Regions from separate parts of the Vibrio orientalis CIP 102891 genome, predicted to be linked through region 2. Evidence: predicted binding sites of a transcription regulator. Region 2 holds the regulator's gene; each other region holds the start of a gene.
The links. Region 2 encodes PurR, which represses purine synthesis genes. Its sites were predicted from a motif close to TNANGNAAACGTTTNCNTNA; they were not measured.
Positions count from the first base shown of each region.

Region 1 (3,895 bases), 380 kb from region 2:
GAGCTCACTCTAATTATGTAATTCAATCAATCGTTACATTTATATGTGTGATCTATATCTCTGAAGTATTCTTCGTTTTACCTAAAATGTAATACCAATATCGTGGTTTATTGCCTGCATTCACGCTCTAAACTCAAAGATATCAATTTAGTTATTTAAAGGATTCACTATGAGAAGCCGCATTGAACAGGCGTTAGCTGAAGCGCCAAAAAACGTAGCAGATTTCCTATCTCCTATCCTTCTTGCTGACGATTTTGACGCGACGCTTTCTTCCGAGCAATTTGAACAGCTGTTAGCCATTTCAGGCCTTGAAGACGCAGAGCTTCGCGTCGCGCTACTTCCATTCGCGGCTGCTTACTCGTACGCACCACTGTCTAACTTTTATGTTGGTGCGATTGTTCGTGGTCTATCAGGTAAACTGTATTTCGGTGCTAACGTTGAGTTTGATGGTGTGCAGTTAGGTCAAACCGTACACGCAGAGCAGTCAGCGATCAGCCACGCTTGGATGAAGGGTGAACAAGGTGTTGCAGACATCACCATCAACTTCAGCCCATGCGGACATTGCCGCCAATTTATGAACGAGCTTTCAACCGCCGATAAATTGCAAATTCAACTGCCTGAGCGTGACAGCAAATCATTGCAAGAGTACCTACCTGAATCATTTGGCCCTGCAGATCTTGGTATCACGTCCGCATTAATGACTAACATTGATCATGGCAAACAGAGCCAAGAAGATGATGAAGTGCTACAGCTAGCCATTGCCGCTCTTAATCGCAGTCATGCTCCGTATACTCATAACCTAAGTGGTATCGCACTGAAAATGGCGAATGGTAAAGTGTATCAAGGCGCTTACGCCGAAAATGCAGCCTTCAACCCTAGCCTGCCACCACTTCAAGTTGCTTTGATTCAGCTGCTGCTTGACCGCCAAAAGTTTGAAGATATTGAATCTGCTGCATTAGTTGAAGTGTCTGAAGGGACAATTAGTCACTTAGCGACGACACAATCAACGCTAGAAGCATTGAACCCAGATATCCCAATGAGTTATTTGGAACTATAAGAAAAGGCGCTAAACAGCGCCTTTTTAGTTTTTAGCCATTCTATATTTAAGCTTCATAGAATCGAGTGGCATCCACCTCAAGTTGACTTTGGGCAATAGCCCTTTCAATCTTCACTGGTGAACTCTTTAAATTGACAAACGCGACATCGATAAAGCGTTTATATTTTCGTGAGTAGAAGCATTTGATCTCTGGCTTAAGTGGCTCATTCGAATTAGAGGTCCAGACTATGCCTACTCGACCATCACTCAGTTCCACAATCGCTCCTACCGGATACACACCGATACAGTTAATGAATTTGTAGACCAACTCTTTATCAAGATGGTTGGGCGTCAGACTAAGCAAAATCTTAAACGCCTCTGCCGGACTCATCCCCTGCTTGTAACAACGGTCTGCCGTCAACGCATCATAGATATCAACGATACAGCTCATGCGTCCATGTGTTGGGAGCTGGTCTGCTGTTAGCCCATTCGGATAACCGGTACCGTCGAGCTTTTCATGGTGCATTAGGCACACATCTCGACTTACGTCACTTAAGCCATCGACAGTCACAATAATTTCACCTGCGAATACTTGGTGCAATTTCATGTGCTCGAACTCTTCAGCCGTCAATTTTGCAGGTTTATGGAGCACTTTATCGTCGACCTTAATCTTGCCAACATCATGAATAATGCCTCCAATCGCCATCTGCTTTAGTGTCTCTTTCGGCAGTTCAAGGTACTTGCCAAACGTCACTAACAGCGTTGCCACGTTCACTGAATGCTCAAGTAAATACTCATCTTTGCTACGCAGGGCTGAGACACAATGCAACGCGTCAGAATGAAGCAACACAGACTCAATCAAATCGTCAGCCATGACATCGAGCTCATCTAGCTCAATAGGCTTCCCTTCAAACGTCTGGGTTAGAATCTTTTGAGCTAGCCCTTTCGCATCGCGAATGATTTTTTGTGCTTTCTGTTGTTGAGAAAAACGGCTAAGCTTTTTCTTCTTGACTGGCTTAACTTCCTCAGCCGTCTCTTCTTCTGGCTCTGGTTCAACGGCAGGCTTAAACACGCTGCCCTTTGCCGACAATTCTGGGTCAACCCAAGCAAACTTGATACCATTGTCAATCAACTGTTTGATCGCCTGCTGCGACGAAACGCGCCCAGCATTCGCTAGGTTGACTCGCTTACTATCTTCAATGGCGGTGACAAACATGCCTGTCATCAACGTATTGATAGGGATTTTCACTGAGTTTTTCGGGTCATACTGCATGAATACTGAAGCCAGTTAAATGTTAAGGAAAGTTTAATTCATTAAAATTATATCTCTAATTGCTGGGTTTTACTTAATTTGTCCATATTTAGATGCGAATCCATCAATATCTTAGCGAAAACTTGAGACCTTAAGCAGTATTGTCGAGAAAATAATCATCTTTTCATTCATTTAAGCTAACGGGGCGTTATTGGTAGATAAAATCATTAAACAACCCGCGCAAACGTTTGCTTTTTATCTTAGCTTAAGTATTATGCGTCACAGTTATTACTCCTCTTAAACGTTAAGGTTATTTATGTTTGGTACTGCGACAGCTAAAAATTCGACACGTGTTCTGCTCTTAGGCTCTGGTGAACTTGGCAAAGAAGTCGCCATTGAGTGTCAACGTCTTGGCCTTGAAGTCATCGCCTGTGATCGCTATGAAAATGCACCAGCCATGCAAGTAGCTCATCGCAGTTACACATTAGATATGCTTGATGATAACGCACTAGAAGAGATCATTGCTAAAGAACAACCTGATTACGTCGTACCAGAGATCGAAGCCATTGCGACAGACACACTAGTCAAGCTTGAAGCTAAGGGGCTCAACGTCGTCCCGACCGCTAATGCAACCAAACTCACCATGAATCGAGAAGGTATTCGTCGCCTTGCTGCTGAAGAGCTGAAGTTGACCACTTCACCTTATCGCTTTGCTGATAACTATGAAGAGTTTGCTGCTGCCGTTGAAGCAGTCGGCATTCCTTGTGTATGTAAACCAGTGATGAGTTCTTCAGGTAAAGGCCAAAGTGTTATCAAAGCCCCTCAAGATGTTGAAAAAGCATGGGACTACGCTCAAGAAGGCGGTCGTACTGGTGCGGGTCGTGTGATTGTCGAAGGCTTTATCGACTTTGACTACGAAATCACTCTACTTACAGTACGCGCGGTTGATGGTGTGCACTTCTGCGCGCCAATTGGTCATCGCCAAGAAGATGGGGATTACCGTGAGTCATGGCAGCCACAAGCGATGTCTGATAAAGCGTTACAAGCCGCTCAAGATGCTGCTGGCAAGGTGGTAAACGCACTTGGTGGTTACGGTATTTTCGGTGTAGAGCTGTTTATCAAGGGTGATACGGTCATCTTTAATGAGGTTTCCCCTCGACCTCACGATACTGGTTTGGTCACATTAATGTCTCAAGATAGCTCTGAGTTCGCCCTTCACGTGCGCGCATTTACAGGTATGCCAATCGCAGGCATTACTCAGTATGGCCCGGCGGCATCGGCTGTCATTTTAGGCCAAGGCTCGTCAACCGACATTCAATTTGATGGTTTAAGCGAAGCGCTTGCACTACCGCAAACGCAAGTGCGTCTGTTTGGTAAACCTGACATTGATGGTCGACGCCGCCTAGGTGTCTCTATCACCCGTCGAGACACTATCGAACAAGCTATCGAAGACGCAGTAGCAAGCGCTGCAAAGGTAAAAGTCGTCTACTAAATCGCTTTTGCGAATTAAAACTAAAAGGCCTGGTTCACTGACCAGGCCTTTTTCATTGTGCTTGTTTTAAGCTTCGATGAGATACACTTCTTCAGCGAATCGTGATAACCCTTTT
Region 1 is NZ_ACZV01000005.1:830,105-833,999, reverse strand. Features, by position in the region: gene cdd (cytidine deaminase) at 170-1,057, shown strand; gene VIA_RS14655 (cyclic di-GMP phosphodiesterase) at 1,104-2,309, opposite strand; gene purT (formate-dependent phosphoribosylglycinamide formyltransferase) at 2,605-3,780, shown strand; gene VIA_RS14645 (thiopurine S-methyltransferase) at 3,847-3,895, opposite strand, start outside.
Region 1: the regulator PurR is predicted to act here: its motif matches at 2,525-2,544, upstream of purT (formate-dependent phosphoribosylglycinamide formyltransferase).

Region 2 (3,895 bases):
AGCAAAAGATACTTGGGAAGAAGCGAGACAGGCCGCCGCTTTCGTTACCACAAAGAAACTGGTCGTCGTCACTTCCGCAAGTCATATGAAACGTGCGTTGAACGAGTTCCATTCAGCAGGCATGGATCCTTACCCTGCTCCAACCAACTACCTAGCACAAAATAACATTACTCAAGCATGGGAAAAGTACACACCAAAAGGCAAGTACCTTGAGCAAACTGAGCGCTACTGGCATGAAACGTTGGGCCGTATATGGCAATCATTGCGCGACTGGGCGTCAGACTATGAAGAACAAAGTCTCAATGCAGCCGACAGTGCGCTTTAACAGATAAAAAAAATACCGAGGCATGCCTCGGTATTTTTATATTTGGATCTCGTTAGTCACCGGCGAACATATAGCCTTCACCGTGCACCGTAACAAAGATTTGCGGATTCTTAGGGTCGAACTCCATCTTTGCACGCATACGACGAATGAGCACATCAATCGTACGATCGTTTGGCGCATCAACACGATGACTAATCATGTTTAGAATACGCTCACGGCTTAATACTTGGTTCGGGTACGAGGAAAGTGCAACAAGCAACTCATACTCAGCTTTGGTTAGCTTAACTGGCTCACCGTTACGGCTCAAAGCGCGACGTTGAACGTCAAACGTCCAATCACCGAAGCGAACCATATTTTCATTCGCTTTGTCGCTATCGACATTGCCAGCAAGGTTACGTGCAGCCGCAATTCGCCACAGTAAGTTTTTAACTCGAACCAATAGCTCGCGCAGTTCAAAAGGTTTGGTGACATAATCATCAGCGCCCATTTCTAGACCGACAATCTTATCAATGCTATCCGTGCGTCCTGTTACCAGGATAATTCCAATGTCTGATTGACTGCGAAGTTCGCGAGTCAGCATTAATCCATCTTCACCAGGTAGGTTAATGTCTAACATCACTAAATCAATCGCATTACTTTGTAGCATGTTGCGCATCTGCTCGCCGCTTTCTGCTTCGCTGACGTTGTAACCTTCATTTTGAAAGTAGCCAACTAGCTTACTACGAGTAACTGCGTCATCTTCTACAACTAGTACGTGATAACTCATCTACACCACTTATTTTACATTGGGATTTGCTCTATCTAATATTCTATTCATAAATAGTAACATTTCTAGTATTTATCACTTTAAAAGCTAGAAAGATCATTTTTTATTGATTCAAGACAAAACTTCTCTAGCCATTAATATCTGCCAATAATCACATTTATCTTGTCACATAAGTAATTACCGCTGTTCATTTTTATTGGTTACAATGTCGGTAATTATTTGGGGAGTAACACCTAATGCAAGAAATCAAAGCATTCAATGAAAAACGTGCCGAAATCTACTGGTGGTTGTCTAGCCTTTTTGCTAAAGAGTTAACAGAAGAGAACGTTGCACAATATCATTCACCTGAAATTCGCTCTTTTCTAACAGGACTGGGGGAAAATGAGCAACTCAAGCCGTCAATTGACCGTATTACTGATGCACTAAACCGTCTTATGGATCGTGAAGATGCGCAACTTGAGCTAGCGGCTGATTTTTGTGATCTTTTCTTAAAGTCAGATAAAGACTCGGCACTACCATACGCATCGATGTATATCGGCAAGTCAGGCCTGCTCAACGATACTCCAGCTAAAGAGATGGAGGAAGTGATGGCTAAGCATGGCGTTGCGGTGGATAAAAACCTCAACGAACCAGCAGATCACATTGCGATTGAGCTCGATTTCTTGGGTAACTTGATCATTCGTTCAAATGAAGCAGAGGACGAAACTAAGATTGAAGAAGCTTTTGCAACCCAAGAGCAGTTCATTCGTCAGCACCTGCTTAGCTGGATGCCGCAATTTTCTGACAAATGCCAGAAATTTGATGAGTTCGGTTTCTACTCTGCCATCAGCGCATTTGCTGTTGCCTTCTTAGCTTTAGACTGTAGCTATCTGCTAGGCGAATAAAGACAACATTGTGACCTCCGGCAGGTTGCTTTAGCGTTTTTTGTTTGCTCTTAAGAGTTTTGCGGTCTAAAATTGTGACCGCAAACGATAAAAACAAACGAATCAAATACAAACCGCTAAATAGAGCGGTTTTTGTGTTTCTGATACTTTCTGTCTCGGTATTCTAAACTGAATATAATTCCGCGGCAGTCATCGACAGGACAGAACCTTATGGCCACTATTAAAGACGTTGCTCGCCTTGCTGGTGTATCAACGACAACTGTGTCACATGTAATTAATAAAACGCGCTTTGTTGCTGAAGCTACTCAAGAAAAAGTAATGGAAGCAGTGACAGAACTAAACTACGCACCTAGTGCTGTTGCACGTAGCCTGAAGTGTAATACCACGCGTACGATCGGTATGCTGGTGACTCAGTCAACAAACCTTTTCTTCTCAGAAGTTATCGATGGTGTTGAAAGCTATTGTTACCGTCAAGGCTACACGCTGATCTTGTGTAACACAGGTGGTATCTACGAAAAGCAACGCGACTATATTCGTATGCTGGCTGAAAAGCGTGTAGACGGCATTCTTGTCATGTGTTCTGACTTAACGGAAGAACTGAGCGAGATGCTAGATCGCCACAAAGATATTCCAAAAGTGGTTATGGATTGGGGTCCTGAGAGCTCTCAAGCAGATAAGATCATCGACAACTCAGAAGAAGGTGGCTATTTAGCGACTAAATACCTGATTGAGCATGGTCACACCGATATTGCCTGCCTAAGTGGACACTTTGAAAAAGCAGCGTGTCAGGAGCGTATCCGTGGCTTTAAGCGCGCGATGAACGAAGCAAGCCTTCCAGTTAACGAAGATTGGATTCTAGAAGGTAACTTCGAGTGTGATACTGCGGTACTCGCAGCAGACCAAATCGCAGCAATGGATAACAAGCCAAGCGCAATCTTCTGTTTCAACGATACCATGGCACTTGGCTTAATGAGCCGTCTTCAGCAGAAAGGTATTCGCATCCCTGAAGATATGTCCGTTATCGGTTACGACAACATTGAACTTGCAGAGTATTTCTCGCCGCCGCTGACTACCGTTCACCAACCAAAACGTCGCGTGGGCAAAAACGCCTTTGAGATTCTACTAGAGCGCATAAAAGACAAAGAGCACGAGAAGCGTATCTTTGAAATGCATCCAGAAATTGTTGAACGAAATACCGTACAGAACATTAAGAAATAACTTATTTGACAAACACTTAGTCAATAGAACTATATTGACTAAGTGTATCAACTGAGCCTATTTATTGAAGCAAGATCACATTTATCCTATAGAGACGTGATTCTCAGCCCAAAATCCATTTATGCTTATTATTGTTCGATTATGCCACGAACAGGGCAAACCATTTCGAAAGGATGGGACGCAAAGCCTCCGGCCTTCAACAAGTTAATTGTTTGGTAGCGGGGTTGCCGATGGTAAATATGCATACTCGTCAGATTGTAATTACTAGCAATCGTATGACACCTGATTGACAATATGCCTGCAAAATTTGCTACTCTCTCGGACCTGAATTGGTGGCGTATACATATACACCGAGAATACACAGCATGGATAAACCAATACTAAAAGACTCAATGCGACTATTTGAGCCGTTAGGCCTAATCAAGTCTCGCTCAATGTTTGGTGGCTTCGGTATTTTTGCCGACGACACTATGTTTGCATTAGTCGTCAATGATAAGTTGCACGTTCGGGCAGATGACGTACTTGCAAAGCAGTTTAAATCTCTTAGCTTAGAACCTTACGTTTATAAAAAACGTGGCTTCCCTGTCGTAACCAAGTACTTCGCCCTCAGCGATGATTGGTTTGAGAATCAGGAAAATACGCTTGAGATTGGCCAAGCTGCTCTAAGGGCAGCTAACAGCGAAAAGACAAAGCAAGCAAAAG
Region 2 is NZ_ACZV01000005.1:450,810-454,704, reverse strand. Features, by position in the region: gene elyC (envelope biogenesis factor ElyC) at 1-325, shown strand, start outside; gene torR (two-component system response regulator TorR) at 378-1,091, opposite strand; gene torD (molecular chaperone TorD) at 1,328-1,975, shown strand; gene purR (HTH-type transcriptional repressor PurR) at 2,186-3,193, shown strand; cyclic di-GMP riboswitch class I at 3,338-3,425, shown strand; gene VIA_RS12600 (TfoX/Sxy family DNA transformation protein) at 3,559-3,895, shown strand, end outside.

Region 3 (3,895 bases), 240 kb from region 2:
GGTGTCTACAAAAAGCTACGCCTTGCCAAGTATCCTATTCAAGCTAGATTAGATTTGCACAAACGCACACTTGAGCAAGCTCGCGATGAAGTGGTGAAGTTCCTAAAGCAATGTATGCGCATGGATATTCGCACTGTTGTGATTGTTCATGGCAAAGGCGAACGCTCAAATCCACCAGCACTGATGAAAAGCTTCGTTGCTCAATGGCTGATGCAAATTAAAGAAGTGCAATGTGTTCACAGTGCCCAACGCTTCCATGGCGGGACAGGAGCAGTTTATGTATTACTGCGAAAAAGTGCCGAGAAAAAAATAGAAACTCGCGAACGCCATCAAAAACGACTGGGTTAACGTCTACCACAGTGCTAGAATGCGCGCCCTCTATGTGCTGATGTTTTAATCTAGTTGGTATTGGTCAGCACACCTTTTAACCGCCGTTGTGAAACGTTAGGAGAACAACATGTCACAAGATAACGCAAAACGCCTCAATAAGTTTATTAGCGAAACGGGTTTTTGCTCGCGCCGCGAAGCTGACCGCCTCATCGAACAAGGTCGTGTCACCATTAATGGTCAAGTGCCTGAAATGGGGACCAAAGTCCAACTAGGCGATGATGTCCGTGTTGATGATAAGCCTATCGCTGCTGCTACTGATAAACCAGTTTACATTGCTTTAAATAAGCCTACTGGCATTACCTGTACTACCGAACGTGATATTCCGGGTAACATCGTGGATTTCGTTGGTCACAAGAAACGTATTTTTCCAATTGGTCGTCTAGACAAACCTTCTGATGGTCTTATTTTCCTGACTAACGACGGTGATATCGTCAATAAAATCCTTCGTGCAGGTAACAGTCACGAGAAAGAGTACGTGGTCCGTGTTGATAAGCCGATCAGCGATGACTTCATTAAAAAGATGTCTTCAGGTGTTAACATTCTCGACACCATCACTCTGCCTTGTACAGTGACCAAAGAAACCAAATACTCTTTCCGCATCGTCCTGACTCAGGGCCTAAACCGTCAAATCCGTCGTATGTGTGAAGCCCTAGGCTATGAAGTATTTAAACTTCGTCGCGTACGTATTATGAACATCTCTCTAGATGGCATTCCTAACGGTCAATGGCGTTACCTAAGCGATAGCGAAGTGACTGAAATTCTTGCTATGTGTGAAGACTCAAGCGGCACAGAAGAAGCGTCTAAGATGGATAACAAAGGCAAGCGTATTCGTCGCGCGACCGATGCTAAGCTGTTTGATAGCCGCGAAGAAAACCAAGAATCAAAAGCACGACGCAACCAAAAGCAGCGTACCTTCAAAGGCCGCAACGCTGACGAGTTCCGCCACGCGCCTAACTCCAAGAAAGGTCGCCATGGTGATAAGCAAAGTGAGTTTAAAGGCAAGCCGAGTGGCAAAGGTAAGTCCTTCCATAAGCCTGCGTCTGATAACGGTCAGCGTCCAAGCAAGCCGAAATCCGGCGGTACATTAAGCTTAAAGAAATAGAAGATTCTACAAAAGGGCTGGCGTAATACGTCAGCCCTTTTCATTTCTACGCGTCATCCTCGAGAGTCAGGGACGAACGAGTTGAGGATCTCTCAAATTGAGCGGCCAATCAAAACAGATTCCCTACTCTCTCCTTCGTCGCTCTATGGAATGACAGAGTGGAATACTCATTCCAACAAAAAGGGAGCCAATCGGCTCCCTTTTTAAATCATTATATATCGACGGCTTATAGCGTACCGAAGATCTTATCACCTGCATCGCCTAGACCAGGAACGATGTAGCCTTTGTCATTTAGCTTCTCATCGATTGCCGCAGTGTAAAGCTCTACATCTGGGTGTGCTTTTTCTAGAGCTTCAATACCTTCTGGCGCAGCAACAAGAACAAGAACTTTGATTGCTTTACAACCTTTCTCTTTTAGAAGATCGATCGTTGCGATCATTGAACCGCCAGTTGCAAGCATTGGGTCAACAACAAGCGCAATACGCTCGTCCATGTTAGACGCTAGCTTGTTGAAGTATGGTACTGGCTCAAGAGTCTCTTCGTCACGGTAGATACCAACAACACTGATACGTGCACTTGGCATGTGCTCAAGAACGCCATCCATCATACCTAAACCTGCACGTAGGATAGGCACTACAGTTACTTTCTTACCTTTGATTTGGTCCACTTCCACTGGACCGTTCCAACCTTCAATGGTTACTTTCTCTGTTTCAAAGTCTGCTGTTGCTTCGTAAGTCAGTAGGCTACCTACTTCTGTCGCTAGCTCACGGAAGCGCTTTGTGCTGATCTCACCTTCTCGCATTAGACCAAGTTTGTGCTTCACTAGAGGGTGTTTCACTTCAACAACTTTCATTTCCATCTCCGGATTTCAGGTAAAATTTAATCAAACCTCCAGATTATAAACGATTTCGTTCTCAATTTCTGCCTAATGATGGCACAAAAAAACTTGCGCAAACGTTTGCTATATAGGTTTATCCACTGTTAGAATAGCGCCGTTTTCATATCCAACTTAAAAACCGAGGACTTCCCTGTGAGTGCTGATAACACATCTCTTAGCTACAAAGACGCTGGCGTTGATATCGATGCAGGCAACGCGCTTGTTGACCGTATTAAAGGTGCTGTAAAACGTACACGTCGCCCAGAAGTAATGGGTGGTATTGGTGGTTTTGGCGCATTATGTGAACTGCCAACTAAATATAAGCAGCCAGTATTGGTTTCTGGTACAGACGGTGTGGGCACAAAACTTCGTCTTGCTTTGGATATGAAAAAGCACGACACCATTGGTGTTGACCTAGTTGCAATGTGTGTGAACGATCTTATTGTTCAAGGTGCTGAGCCACTCTTCTTCCTAGACTACTACGCAACAGGCAAACTCGATGTTGATACCGCTGCAGACGTAGTATCTGGTATTGCTGACGGCTGTGTGCAAGCAGGCTGTGCACTAATCGGTGGTGAAACTGCTGAAATGCCGGGCATGTACGAAGGTGAAGACTACGACGTTGCAGGCTTCTGTGTTGGCGTTGTAGAAAAAGCCGACGTGATTGACGGCACTAAAGTCGCTGCGGGTGATGCACTTATCGCAGTCGGTTCAAGTGGTCCTCACTCAAATGGTTACTCACTGATCCGTAAGATCCTTGAAGTCTCTGGCGCAGACAAAAATGAAGAGCTAGCAGGTCGCACAATCGGTGAGCACCTACTAGAACCAACTAAAATTTACATCAAATCAGCACTTAAAATGATTGAGAAGCATGACATCCACGCGATTTCTCACATCACTGGTGGTGGTTTCTGGGAAAACATCCCACGCGTACTTCCTGAAGGTACTAAAGCCGTTGTTGATGGAAATAGCTGGGAATGGCCAATCATCTTCAAATGGCTACAAGAGAAAGGCAACGTAACGACTCACGAAATGTACCGCACATTTAACTGTGGTGTCGGCCTTGTTGTTGCTCTGCCTAAAGACCAAGCAGACGCAGCGGTTGAGCTATTAAAAGCTGAAGGTGAAAACGCTTGGGTCATCGGTGAGATCGCAAACGCAGCAGCTGGCGAAGAACAAGTAGAGATCAAATAAGCATGAAAAGTATCGTCGTTTTAGTTTCAGGAAACGGTTCTAACCTGCAGGCAATCATTGATGCATGTGACAAGGACATTACTGCTGGTCGTGTTACCGCGGTATTTTCCAACAAAGCCAATGTCTATGCTTTAGAACGCGCTGAGAAAGCCGGTGCTGCGGCACACTTCCTTGACCCTAAAGCGTTCGATACCCGTGATGCTTTTGACCATGAGTTGATGAAGCAGATCGATGAATATAAGCCAGACGTCATCGTACTTGCTGGTTACATGCGCATTCTAAGTGGTGAATTCGTTCGCCACTACATGGGCCGAATGATCAACATTCACCCT
Region 3 is NZ_ACZV01000005.1:206,339-210,233, reverse strand. Features, by position in the region: gene smrA (DNA endonuclease SmrA) at 1-348, shown strand, start outside; gene rluF (23S rRNA pseudouridine(2604) synthase RluF) at 458-1,492, shown strand; gene upp (uracil phosphoribosyltransferase) at 1,719-2,345, opposite strand; gene purM (phosphoribosylformylglycinamidine cyclo-ligase) at 2,523-3,563, shown strand; gene purN (phosphoribosylglycinamide formyltransferase) at 3,566-3,895, shown strand, end outside.
Region 3: the regulator PurR is predicted to act here: its motif matches at 2,439-2,458, upstream of purM (phosphoribosylformylglycinamidine cyclo-ligase).